2 regions of the Leuconostoc mesenteroides subsp. mesenteroides ATCC 8293 genome follow, and region 1 is predicted to be linked to the other one. Evidence: riboswitches for the same ligand, from Rfam matches in the RefSeq annotation. Region 1 holds a riboswitch; the other holds the start of a gene.
The links. Region 1 has a riboswitch for FMN ahead of LEUM_RS06325 (ECF transporter S component). Riboswitches for the same ligand answer to the same signal wherever they lie in the genome.
Positions count from the first base shown of each region.

Region 1 (6,941 bases):
CACCAGTTTGTGGGTTACGGCCCTTACGAGCAGCACGATCACGAACTTCAAAGTTACCAAAGCCGATCAATTGAACCTTTTCACCGTTCTTCAATGCTTCTTCGATTGATGCAAAAACTGCGTCAACTGATGCAGTAGCATCCTTCTTTGTCAAACCTGTTGCCTTAGCAACTGAATCTACTAATTCTTGCTTGTTAGCCATTTTCTTGTCTCCTAATAAGAGTTTTTTTAACGCATGATGCGCTCCGTGAAATCTGTCGAAACATTATTTCATGTAACTAGAATAACATAAGAAACGCCAAATGTGTAGTGTTATCAAGGGTTTTCGGGATTTCGTAACATTTGTGTTACATTAAAAACATATTTTTGCAACGTTTACTTTCGTGCGCGAACAATGAGTTTGATTGGCGTACCAGTAAAGTCAAATGATTCTCGAATTTTATTTTCTAAGAATCGTTCATATGAAAAATGCATAAGTTCAACATCATTAACAAATATGACAAATGTTGGTGGTTGCGTTGCGACTTGTGTCGCATAATATACTCGTAAACGACGACCATTATCTGAAGGTGTTGGATTTATTGCAATAGCATCCATAATGACATCGTTTAATGTTGAAGATGTTATACGCTTACGATGATTATCGTCAACATCTTTAACCATTTGTGGCAATCTATCTAAACGTTGCCCTGTCTTAGCAGAAACAAACACAATTGGTGCATAATCTAAGAATTTAAATTCTTCGCGAATTAAATTCTCAAAGTCAGACATCGTCCGATCATTCTTTTCAATCGCATCCCATTTATTGACAACAATGATCATTGCTCGCCCAGCTTCATGAGCAAACCCAGCCACGTGTTTATCTTGTTCTCTAATTCCTGCTTCCGCATCAATAACCATCAAAATAACGTTGCTATCATCAATAGCTTTCATAGCACGCATCACGGAGTACTTTTCAGTATTCTCATAGATTTTCCCGCGCTTACGCATACCGGCTGTATCAACCATCACAAATTCGTCACCTTCTTCAGTCACAAATCGTGTATCAATAGCATCACGAGTAGTCCCTTCAATATCAGAGACGATCACACGTTTTTCACCAAGCATAGCGTTGACAATTGATGATTTACCAACATTTGGGCGGCCAATTATACTAAAACGAATCGCATCGTCTTCTTGCTCGGCAGCTTCATCAGGAAAATGTTTTACAATTTCATCAAGTAAATCACCTAATCCCAAACCGTGTGATCCTGAAACTGGGAATGGATCCCCAAGACCTAGTGCATAAAAATCATAGACATCATGGCGCATTTCAGGATTATCTACTTTGTTGACAGCCAGAACGACAGGCTTATCAGATTTATATAGCATACGTGCAACTACTTCATCAGCCTCAGTTAATCCTTCTCGGCCGGAAACAACCATCACAATAACATCAGCTTCATTAATTGCTAATTCTACCTGTCCACGTATTTCTGCTAAAAACGGTGCATCACCGATTTCGATACCACCGGTATCAATCATTCGAAATTCATAATTTAACCATTCAGCTGGTGCATACAAGCGATCTCGCGTGACACCGGGCATGTCTTCAACGATCGCAATTCTTTCTCCCGCCATACGGTTGAAAATAGTTGATTTACCAACGTTTGGTCGACCGACAATTGCTACTATTGGTGCTGACATTTTGGCACCTCCTTTGTATAAATAAATTTATCATAAAAAAAGAACTGGCGAACCAGTTCTTTTCAATAGAATTCTTAGAACTTACCATCAAAGAGGTCGCCCAATGTTGCAGCTGAATCATCTTGTTGCTTATAAGCAGCAATATCTGCACGTGATGCTGAACTATCCTTTGAATTTCCACGATCTTCACGTTCTGGCTTTTCTTCCAATGCCTTCATTGACAATGAAATACGTTCTTCGGCAGGCTTAACATCCAAAACTTGAACTTGAACTTTATCGCCTGACTTCAAAACTTCTGAAGGGTTTTCGATACGCTTGTGTGAAATTTGTGATACGTGAACTAATCCTTCGATACCAGGGAAAATTTCAACGAATGCTCCGAAGTCTTTTACACGCTTAACAGTTCCTTCAAGAACTGTTCCGGCAGGAGCTTCTTCAGCAACCTTATCCCAAGGTCCAGGTTGTGTAGCCTTGATTGACAATGAGATACGTCCCTTTTCAGCATCTAAGGCTAAAATTTTAACGTTAACTGTTTCACCCTTTGTCAAAACATCAGCAGGGTTCTTAACACGATCATGAGAAATTTCTGAAACGTGTACCAAACCATCAACGCCACCTAAGTCAACGAATGCTCCGAAGTCAGTCAAACGAGCAACTTTACCTTCAACAACTTCACCAACTGATAGCTTTTCAAATGCTTCTGCTAATTGTGCTGCACGTTCTTGTGCTGCAACTGCCTTACGTGACAAGATTAAGCGTGCCTTGGCAGCATCAATTTCAATAACTTGTGCTTTAATATCTTTATTCTTAAACTGGTTCAAATCTGACACGAAACGATCAGCAACCATTGATGCGGGTACAAAGCCACGAACACCATTAACATCGACAACTAAACCACCACGTACAGCATTGATAACTTTAGCATCAACTGTATCACCTTCACCAAATGACAAGTTTTCCCATGCCTTACGTGCTTCCAAGCGCTTCTTTGACAACAAGTAAGATACGCCTTCCTTGTCGCTTGTTACATTAGAGATGACAACAGCTTCAACACTGTCGCCAACCTTCAATTCGTCTGCCAGATTAATGTTACGATCGTCTGAGTACTCACGCGCTGGCACAACTCCTTCTTCACCGGTATGCAAACCAATAACTGCTTGGTTATCGTTATCAACGGCTAGTACTTCGCCCGTAACGACATCTCCTACCTTAATTTGATCTGCACTCTCGAGAGCTGCTAAAAGCTCGTTGTTTGTTTCACTCATGACGTCAAACGTCCTCCTACAATTTACACTATGAATATAGTGTACCAAATATTTTAGTTCTTGTATAGTAAAAAACACGGTTTAACCGTGTAAATTAGAAACTAATATTATTTTCGATAATGTTGGCTATTTTAGCCACAACATCGTCAATACTTTGTCCCGTTGTATCCACTAAAATAGCGTCCTTCGCTTGTGTTAATGGACTAATTTGACGATGAGAATCTTTGTAATCTCGCGCTTCAATTTCGCGCTTCAATGTTTCGAGATCAGTAGTCATCCCTTTAGCAACATTTTCTTTATAACGTCGTTGGGCACGTTCATCAACACTTGCTACAAGAAAAATTTTGACATCTGCTTCTGGTAACACAGTTGTGCCGATATCGCGGCCGTCCATAATCACACTGTTGTTATTAGCTATTTCACGTTGACGATTGACTAAATTAGAACGTACATCCGCAAAGGAAGCCACTACAGACACATTGTTTGTCACTTCAGCGGAACGAATTTCCTCCGTGACATCGGTATCATTCAAAAATACACGTTGAACTGGTGTACTAGGTTCAAAGCGTATTTCCGTTTGTGACAATAAGTTTTTTATTTTTTCTTCATCATTATAAGCAATGCCGTTCTTTTTTGCAGCTAAAGTTATTGTTCTGTACATTGCACCTGTGTCAACATACACATAATTTAGCTTTGTTGCTAAAATTTTGGCAATAGTAGACTTACCGGCAGAAGCTGGGCCATCAATGGCAACTTGAAAATTCGTCATAATAATAAAAAGTCCTCTTACTGAATGTTTAGTGCAGTACCAGCATACTGTGTGTAATTATCAACTGTTAACCCTGGATTTAATGCAATAACTTGGCTAGTTGTCATCCCGTGTGTAACTGCAAAATTATACAACGTTTGACTAGCACCCAAAACTGCAGTAGTGGTTGTGGAACTACTTGATGCTGAACTTGATTCAGCCGTCTCAGTAGAAGATGAACTAGCAGATTCCTCACTTGAAGCAGCTTCACTGCTACTTACTGATTCTTCTTCAGAAGAACTTGATGCACTTGACTCGGAAGATGATGATTCAGAAGACTCAGAAGACGTAGATTTAGTAGTTGATGAACGCTTTGTACTTGAAGAAACAGCCGTTTGTGGCTTTGATGATTTTTGATTAGCAATCATGCCATACACAGGTACAAAAGATATAACTGCAAGCGCTAATACAACAAGCAGAACACGAAATCCTTTATTTGGGGATTTTGAATCTGACTTTCGGGAAAATTTTGGTTCGAGTTTATCTTTTTTGGGCCGCTTTGAGCGGCTCATGTTGTTTGGGTCAAAATCGTTCATAGAAACGACCTCCATTTTATTGGTTCACATAAAATTTTACCACACCAACACCGACTTTGCTCATAATGTTTTGTTAAGAATGAAACCTTCTCTGGAGCGGCTGTATTGCCCTTAATATGATCATACTCACGACAAACCATATAATACCCTCGATAAGATTGAACGGTAATACCATACCGATAAAATAGTTTTTTAAACCAATGAATTTAGCAATGTCGAAATTAGCAAACCTCGCATACAAAGGTATAGCTACAAACCAATTGATGACAATCGCAACAATTGTCATGACAAACGTGCTGCTTATTAACGGCAGGATTTTTTTTTGCCAATTACTATACTGCTCAAGGTTGGGCATTGTAATTTTTAAGACTGTGATAAAGGCCAAAACAACCAGTAAATTAACCGGTAGTCCTAAATAAGTGTTAACCCCCTCATTTGCCAAAATTAACTTTAGCAAGGTACGAATTAAAATGACCCACAGTGAAGCAGAATAATTTAACCAATATAAGCCAATGACAACTGGTACGATTGAAAAATCTAGTTTCAAAAAATCGGCACTAGGAATGATTGGCACTTGGGGAAACAGCATCAAACCAAATGAAATAGCGCTTAGTATTGCAATTAATGTAGTACGTTGCACTCGCGTTACAGGAATAATTGACATATTTCTTTCCTCTTGTTTGCTCACCTCACCAGTAGATGCAAACAAAAAACCACAGATTTTGTCAGGGTACAACAAAAAATGCAGCTTTCACTTTCTTTTTTAGACTTCTTTATACCCGACTTTACGGTCGGCTCTGGATTTTGACCAGATCAGCTGCAAAAGCAGGTCGCGGGCTTACCATGAAAATTCATGTCTCACCGCCGGTTGGGACTTACACCCGACCCTGAAGTTATTATTAAATTTGATTTTATTGTATCACGGTGTTACTTACGACGCAACAATTTGTAATCTTGTGCCTTTAAGCGTTTGATCTCTACGCTTGTTAATTTACGATACTCGCCCGGCTGTAGACCAGTGACATCAAAAAAGGCATACTGCTCACGCTTAAGCTTTTGCACTGGTAGGCCAACCTTTGCGAGCATGTTTTTGACCTGATGATTACGGCCTTCATGAATAGTTAGACGGACCATACTTGTTCTTTTTGTCGGCTCAATTCTTTCAATGGAAACACGAGCTGGCGCAGTTTTACGTCCTTTTAGGACCACTCCACGTTTCAAAGGAGCTAGCTTTTCTTCGGTTGCAATGCCTTCAACCTTTGCAACATAAGTCTTATCGACTTTAGTTTTAGGATGCATTAATTGATTAGCCACTACACCATCATTTGTTAATAACAAAACACCAGTTGTATCATAATCTAGACGGCCAACTGGATAAACACGTTGATCCACATCCTCTAAAATATCCAATACCGTACGACGACCTTTTTCATCATCATTGGTTGTCACAACCCCACGAGGCTTATTTAACAGGTAATAAACTAACTTCTCACGCCCTTCAATTGGCGCACCGTCGACCTGTACTTTATCATTTGCAGTAACTTTCGTACCTAATTCGGTAACAGTTTGCCCATTAACTTGGACACGCCCATTGATGATCAATTCTTCTGCGCCCCGTCGGGACGCTAGACCCGCTTGGGCAATAATTTTTTGCAGTCTCTGTGCTTCTTCAGACATTTTCTTTTTCACTTTCTGATTGATGTACATCAAATGCACTCGTAAATAGTTCGCCATCAATATCATCACCTAAATCTAACATATTAAAATCAGGTAACGGAGGTAATTCTTCAATACTTTTCAAACCAAAATAATCCAAAAATTCATCGGTGGTACCAAACATGATGGGACGTCCTGGTTCGTCTTTTCTGCCAACTTCGTGGACTAGTTGCCGTAATGCTAGCTTCTGTAAAGTTCCTGAGGATTGCACACCACGAATTGTATCAATTTCAACACGTGTAATTGGTTGCTTATAAGCGACAATAACTAGTGTTTCGAGTTGTGCTTGCGATAATGTTGCATTTACAGGTGAATCAAAATACTGTTTTACTGTGCCACCAAGTTCCGGTTTAGTCACTAGGCGATACACATCGTCACTTTCACGAATTTGTAATGCACTACTTAAATCAGTATCATACTTTAACACAAGTTCTTCAAGCAATCCTTGTATTGCTGAACGATCAAATCCAGTGATAATGCTCATATTTTTCACGGAAATGCCCTCATCGCCAGATACGAACAATAGTGCTTCTATTTGACTTAAATTATTCATCTTCGCCAAACGCCTCAATTTCTACATAAATTTCTTGTTGTTGGTGCTCTTGGTGTAATTTTAATCTTTTATCTTTGGCCATTTCTAATAACGCCAAAAAGGTGACTACCAAATGCTCCCGCTCGTAAATATCATCAAAAAAAGAAGCAAATGGAATCATATCCCCCGTTTGATGCTGTAAGAAATGTTTATTGATGTTGTTAACAGCTTCCTCAAGAGAATATGTTTCCGCAGTAACATGCCTTCTGATGGGCTTTTCCTGCTTTTTTCGCCGCAATAGTTGAGCAAATGCTGTTTGTAAATCCCCTAACGATAAACCAGGAGCTAAAGTTATGGGATGTTTCAAATTATCAGGAGCCTTCATTTGAGTACGTGGA
Region 1 covers NC_008531.1:1,279,620-1,286,560, forward strand. The annotation lists gene LEUM_RS06300 (HU family DNA-binding protein) at 1-202, opposite strand, end outside; gene der (ribosome biogenesis GTPase Der) at 376-1,686, opposite strand; gene rpsA (30S ribosomal protein S1) at 1,761-2,951, opposite strand; gene cmk ((d)CMP kinase) at 3,046-3,723, opposite strand; gene LEUM_RS06320 (hypothetical protein) at 3,738-4,295, opposite strand; gene LEUM_RS06325 (ECF transporter S component) at 4,369-4,959, opposite strand; FMN riboswitch at 5,058-5,194, opposite strand; gene LEUM_RS06330 (pseudouridine synthase) at 5,223-5,972, opposite strand; gene scpB (SMC-Scp complex subunit ScpB) at 5,965-6,564, opposite strand; gene LEUM_RS06340 (segregation and condensation protein A) at 6,557-6,941, opposite strand, start outside.

Region 2 (6,941 bases), 470 kb from region 1:
GCAAATTAGTTATGGGCAGGCGGAAGCCATGGACACAGTTAACCAGGAATTAATACCTTATCAAACGCAAACAGTAGAATTTTTAGGTAATTCATTTGGAGAAGTAACTGGCGTTCGAACTGTTTTGATTGATGCCAATAAGCAAGTGATTTCGAATTCGGAAAAAGACTATTCTGCTGATTTGGTATTGGTTGCAGTAGGATTTACAGGTCTCAATACGAAAATATTAAATGATTTGGATATTACTCGCCTGAATGTCATGGGGACAACAAACCAAGAGAATTATATGGTAGCGGGTGATGCTAATACTGGTGCTAATTTGGTTATCACTGCTATTCATGACGCTCGTTTAGTGGCCGAGTTGGTTGATGCAAAACTTCAAAGTTTTGCTGATCGTTTTTCAGTTAAAGTAAATTAGCTAACGAATTAAAAATATTTTTCTTGTAAGCATTATTTTGATAGAATAATGCTTTTTTGAGTGTTCTTTATATCATTTTAAATACATGTTGCATCTAAAATCTATTGACAGGTTAAGTGAATTACTGTAAAGTGATTAACTAAGGTAATTACTTTAGTTAATCAAATGCGCAGAAAGAGGTATCGAATCCTAATTCAATTATATAAGATTCAATTTTAAAATAGTCAGCAACTGTGTAGAAGTGCATAGGCAGTTCGCGAAGCGAGAAAACAATTAAATTAATACGGAAAAATATTATGACTCAAAAAAAGATTGAGCAACGTGCATTTATGGTCGGACTTGCGATGAATTTGCTGATGGGCAGTTTGGGAATTGTTGTTTATTATATTACCCAGATTCAAGCGTTGTTCGTAGATAGTTACTTTACAATAATAACACTGGTTTCTGGAATCGCTGCAATTACGATTTCAAAGTATAGTGCCAGAACAAGTGAGCGTTTTCCAAATGGTCACTTCATGTTTGAACCAATGTATGCTGCTTTTAAATCAATGATGACACTGATTTTGTTAACGGCCTCCACTATTCAAGTAAGTCAAAAAGCATATCAATATTTCGTTTACCATAAAGGGGATGTATTAAACTTAACGCCGATCATTCCATATGAAATCATTATGGTCATATTATGTTTAACGATATCTTTGTTTTATAGTCGGCAAAATCGAAAAATTGGTCGTGCTAGTACGATGCTATCTGCAGAATCCAAAAGTACGCGAATTGATTCAATCATGTGTGGGGGGATTGGGTTAGCAGCCTTTCTAGTTTTATTGATTCCAAAAAATTCAATCCTAGGGTTCTTGCTATACACGGGTGATTTCTTTGTGACGGTAATACTAGTCTTATTTTCAATTACAACGCCGGTTAAAGTACTAAAAAATGCATTCATTGAAATCTGTGGCGGCCGGTTAATTGATGAAAACATTCAGAATGAATTTGAAGCATGCCTTAGAAAACACTTTGGAAAAGAAGTCATATTAACTGGCTGTCATATTTATAAAACGGGCATGTATTTTTCAGTTAAGGTGATGATTGATATTGTCGATGACGAAATTGGGACAGGATTGTTACGTGATAAAAAAGTCCGTATTTTAGAAGAACTTAAAGCATGTTATGAGTTTGTACATTTAGAGTTTGTGTATGCTTAAAAGAAAAAGGGGAAATCAAATGAAAATCAATGTTTATAACGAATATGATCCATTAAAAGAAGTCATTATTGGGGATGCAACAAAGCTATATTTTCCAGATACGCATGAAATAGAGCAGGAAGAACATACTGCAAAATGGAAACAATTTATGACAAAACATATTTATACTCTTTTGCGAGGTAAAAAAGTTCCGAGTTTCCTTGCTAAAAAATTTCAACGAGAATTAGCAGAATTCCAACGAATTTTGGAAACACATGGTGTCAAGGTACACCATGTTGATTCGGTAACCCCAACAAAGCTAGATCCCTATGGAATGGGGCAAATGTATGCACGAGATAGTGCTATGAGCGTTGGAGAACATTTTATTGAAGGAAATGTTCAAATTGAAATGCGAAAAATTGAACGACGTGGGTATCAAAGAATTGTTGCAGCTATTAACGATAAGAATCAGGTGCACACGTTAAATCAAAAGGATAAAATATATCTGGAGGGTGGTGACGTTATCGTTAACTATCCTTATGTATTCGTCGGCATTGGTAAATATGCTAGTAATGAAGCTGGTGCAAAATGGCTACAAAGTATTTTAGACAAGGACTATGAGAATGAAATCGTCGATAAACCGTGGAAAGTAGTACCAGTGTATTTGAATGATGATGCAATTTTGCACTTGGATTGTTGTATGACCATTATTGGTCCAAAAACTGCTATTATCCATAAACCTGTCTTAAAAGACTTACCGAAAGAACTGGTCGATTATAAATTTATTGATATTGATGCAAAAACCAGAAAAGAGATGGGTGGGAATGTTTTAGTTATTGGGCCTAAAAAAGTTATTGTGCAAAAAAGACATACAGCGTTGCAAGAGGCTTTAAAAAATGAAGGTTATACGGTCATCCCTATCGTGTTTACATGGCATTCACTATTAGACGGTGCACTAAGATGTGCATCATGCCCGTTAGTGAGAGAAAAAAATGAGTAAAAAGGGTGTTTAGGGCGACTTTTTACTTTTTTGCTGTCTACAGAATAAGAATTAAAAAGCGTAAAAAATATTTTTGATTGACATTGTAGAATTCTAATGATAAATTAGTTTTGTTAAATAATTTAATCTTCGGGGCAGGGTGTAATTCCCGACCGACGGTGATGGTGAATAACCTCAGTCCGTGACCCGCGATATTTTCGCGGTTGACACAGTGAAATTCTGTGACCGACAGTTAAAGTCTGGATGGGAGAAGATTTGAAATAGTTTAGACGATGCTTTTTTAGATTGTCTAGGTTTTTTGAATTAATCTAAACTACTATAAACCCGATGTGTATTTTTAACGCATCGGGTTTTTTGTCCTGAAAAATTCAGGAGGTAAGTATGAATGATTTAACATGGATGAAGCTCGCTGCAGATGAGGCAATTCGAGCAATGCCGTATCAAACTTTTGAAAATCCTAGGGTTGGTGCAGTAATTGTTAAAGATGGTCAGGTTATCACGACAGGATATCATGAAAAGTTTGGTGAAGCGCATGCTGAAATAAATGCTTTTAATCGTGTCAAAAACAAGACCGAATTTTTAGGTGCTACGCTTTATGTCACTTTGGAGCCGTGTTCCACGCAGGGAAAAGTAGGCTCTTGTGCAGTTCAAATTCAAAATTGGGGACTGAAGCGTGTGGTTGTTGGTAGCATTGATCCGAATCCGTCAACAAATGGAAAGGGAATTAAAATGCTAAGATCAGCTGGTATCACTGTCGATGTTTTGAATACAGTTGAAAATAAAGAGATCAACCCTGCATTTCATTATTTTTATACCACACGACTACCATATGTTCAGTTGAAACTTGCCATGTCTCAAAACGGATTTGTTGCTGAAAAATTTGGAAAACGAAAAAAACTGACTGATGAGCTAGCTGATACTGATGTACACCGAGAGCGTGCAACTAGAAGTGCAATAATGATTGGCAGCGAGACCATGATCACAGATCAACCAATGTTAACTGTACGGCACATCAATATCAGTCATAAACAACCATTGAGAGTTGTTATTGATCGTCGTGGACGGTTGCAAAATACAAACTTTGATTTTTCAAATAATTGGCTGATATATACGGAAAATGTTCTATTTTCAAAACAGCATTCTTATGTCAAATTAATGTCTGGTGCGCTTAAAGATATATTAATAGATTTAGCCAAACAAAATATTCAATCTGTGATGGTTGAAGGCGGACCAAGTTTGATTCACTCATTTTTGAAAGAAAACTTGTGGCAAGAAATGCTAATTTATACAACAGATAAAGTATTATCTAAAGATAGTCTGAAAGGAATATCTGTTAGCCAAAAGCCTAAAAATGAAGTGCAAGTTGGCAATGCTGTCAAAAAAGTCTATATCAATCATCAAGGGGGAACGCAATAATGTTTACAGGTATTACACAAGAAGTTGGTCGTTTAATAAGCATTTATCAGCGTAATGACAAAGAAATGCGCTTGAAAATTGCTGCATCCGAGGACTATTTTTCTGATAGCAGAGTAGGCGATAGCATTATGGTTGATGGCGTTTGTTTAACAATTAATCAGCTAGAATCAAATTATGCTGAATTCGATATTATGGTACCGACTTTTGAAACGACCATTGTTAAATTCTATCAAGTTGGGCAAAAAGTAAACTTGGAGAAAGCACTTTTAGTTTCCAACCGATTTGATGGTCACTTTGTTCTAGGTCATGTAGATCAGACAGCTGAAGTAGTCAAAAAAGAGTACAGTGAAGAAACCACATTGTTAACTTTTAAATTAGCAGACCGTCAACAAATAAATCAAATCGTCAATAAAGGTTCAGTTACTATTTCAGGTGTGAGCCTAACCATTGTTCAAGCGAGAGAAGATGTATTTCAAGTTGGTCTAATACCACTTACATTAACCAAGACAACTTTGGGATTATTGCATGAACGAGATTTGGTAAATGTTGAAACTGATATTTTGGCGAAATATTTAATGAAAGGAAAGTAATAATGACAAGTACTACAGAAAAAGTTAAAACAGCAGTTAAAGAGTTGAAAAAGGGTAAGCTGATTATTTTGAGCGATGACAAAAAAAGAGAACATGAAGGAGATTTGGTCGGTTTAGCATCATTTGTGACGGCAGCTACGGTCAATGAAGCCCTTTCAATTGCAAGGGGTGTTCTAGCTGTACCAATCACTAAATCTCGTGCTGATGAACTCGGGTTAGACCAAATGACGACGCATAATTCTGAAAAATTTGGGACAAAGTTCACTGTGAGCGTTGATCATATTGACAGCACGACGGGTGTTTCTGCGTATGAACGTGCTGCCACAATCAAAAATTTAGCTAATCTAAGTACAACATCTGTTGACTTTGAGACGCCTGGTCATATTTTCCCATTAGTCGCTGAAGATGGTGGCGTACTGACAAGACAGGGACATACAGAAGGGGCTGTTGAGTTAGCTAAAATAGCTGGTGTGCCGCCTGTGGCGTATATAATAGAAATTTTGGCACAAGACGGAAAAATGGCTCGAGAAAAAGAACTTAAAGAATTAGCGAAAAAACACGATATATTTCAATTATCAATGCAGGATCTAATTAATTACCGAGAAGACCAAAAACAAGCAGGTATTGACGAGGGACCAACGGTATATTTACCAACTCAATACGGTGATTTTCATTTGACGGAGTTTAGCGTGAATGATGAAGAAAAATCTGATTTGCTTATTCAAAGCAGTCGAAGTTTTGATCAAATTCCCTTAGTTCGCTTACACTCCGAGTGTTTAACCGGCGAAATATTTGGTTCACAACGTTGTGAATGCGGTCCTCAACTGAGAGAAGCGCTCAAAACAATAAATAAGCAAGGTGGGGCTCTTGTTTATCTTCGTCAAGAAGGTCGTGGTATTGGACTTCATGAAAAACTAAAAAGTTATGTGTTGCAAGAAAATAAGTTTGATACGTATGATGCGAATGTTCACTTAGGGCATTTGCCGGATGAACGGGACTATAAAAAGGCTGCCAAAATTTTGAAAATATCAGGATTAACCAAAATTCGCTTATTAACGAATAATCCGGATAAAGTACAGTCGTTAATTGACGAAGGTATTGAGGTTATTGAACAGGTACCCTTAATTACGGGCATTAATGATAAGAATGAACAATATATGCAAACAAAAAAGGAAAAATTTAATCACAAGCTGTGATTGACATTAAGAAGGTAAATAAAAATGATTTATAAAGCTAAGTTAATTGATCAAACAAATAAAAAAATTGCAATTGTGGCCAGCAAGTTTAATGATTTAATTGTTAAACAACTTATTTCTGGCGCGCAAGAATCTCTAGAAATGCATGGTATTGATGAGAGTAATATTGATATTATTTGGGTACCAGGAGCTTTGGAAATTCCAATGGTTGCGAAAAGAATAGCGCAGGTTCAAAAATATGATGGTATTGTAACACTAGGTGCTGTAATAAAAGGAGACACAGATCATTATGACCTTGTTATTAATGGTGTTGCTAACGGCATTTCTCAAATAAGTTTAAGTACAGATGTACCAATTGTTTTTGGGGTGTTGACTACAGATACTTTAGAGCAAGCACAGCAACGGTCAGGTGCCAAATCAGGAAACAAAGGGGCCGAAGTTGCACTCAGTTTGTTGGAGCTTATTAATATCTTTGAGCAAATAAAATCCATTTGATAAGCGTTTCTCATATTGCGGATATTGTTTTCATTTTCTATTCTTTTTTTTACGTATAATACAGCGTTTGTTCAGTTATGTTACAATAGAAGTATCATACTAATTAGATAAGAATAATCATTTTTATTCTTCTTTTATCATATTCTCATATATCATGAGAGAATAAATTTTGACAGCGAAGAGCGTAACTGAGTTACGTAGAGACATACAATGACTAATTTAAGATGGAAATGATTCATTTTTATCTATAAAGCGCAATGATCAATCAAGTGAGTGTTAGGGACTTCGCTTGAATTGATCATTATTGTTGCGCTTGTTCTTGAATAGTATGCAACTGCCAACACGAACACGCTGGGAAAAACGTGTCGTGGCCACATTTTATCATGTGGTTTTATAATCTTTCCATAAGCAGTAAACAAAAAGGAGGACACTAAATGGAAGCATTCCGAAGAGGTGTTAAGGAAACAATCGCATCGCATCACGTTGATATGGGGAAAGGCTTAGATGCTGAGCAAGTTTCTAAAAATCGTGAAGAATATGGTGCCAACGTTTTTGTAGCTGAAAAAAAAGTTTCATTGTTGAAAAAAATCTTAATCAGCCTAAATGATGTTGCTACAATTATCTTGCTAATTGCAGCAGTTATTT
Region 2 covers NC_008531.1:804,853-811,793, forward strand. The annotation lists gene LEUM_RS03990 (glutamate synthase subunit beta) at 1-418, shown strand, start outside; gene LEUM_RS03995 (cation transporter) at 715-1,620, shown strand; gene LEUM_RS04000 (dimethylarginine dimethylaminohydrolase family protein) at 1,640-2,599, shown strand; FMN riboswitch at 2,721-2,858, shown strand; gene ribD (bifunctional diaminohydroxyphosphoribosylaminopyrimidine deaminase/5-amino-6-(5-phosphoribosylamino)uracil reductase RibD) at 2,981-4,015, shown strand; gene LEUM_RS04010 (riboflavin synthase) at 4,015-4,605, shown strand; gene LEUM_RS04015 (bifunctional 3,4-dihydroxy-2-butanone-4-phosphate synthase/GTP cyclohydrolase II) at 4,608-5,801, shown strand; gene ribH (6,7-dimethyl-8-ribityllumazine synthase) at 5,826-6,296, shown strand; gene LEUM_RS04025 (cation-translocating P-type ATPase) at 6,731-6,941, shown strand, end outside.
Region 2: another riboswitch for FMN. It lies ahead of ribD (bifunctional diaminohydroxyphosphoribosylaminopyrimidine deaminase/5-amino-6-(5-phosphoribosylamino)uracil reductase RibD); the one in region 1 lies ahead of LEUM_RS06325 (ECF transporter S component).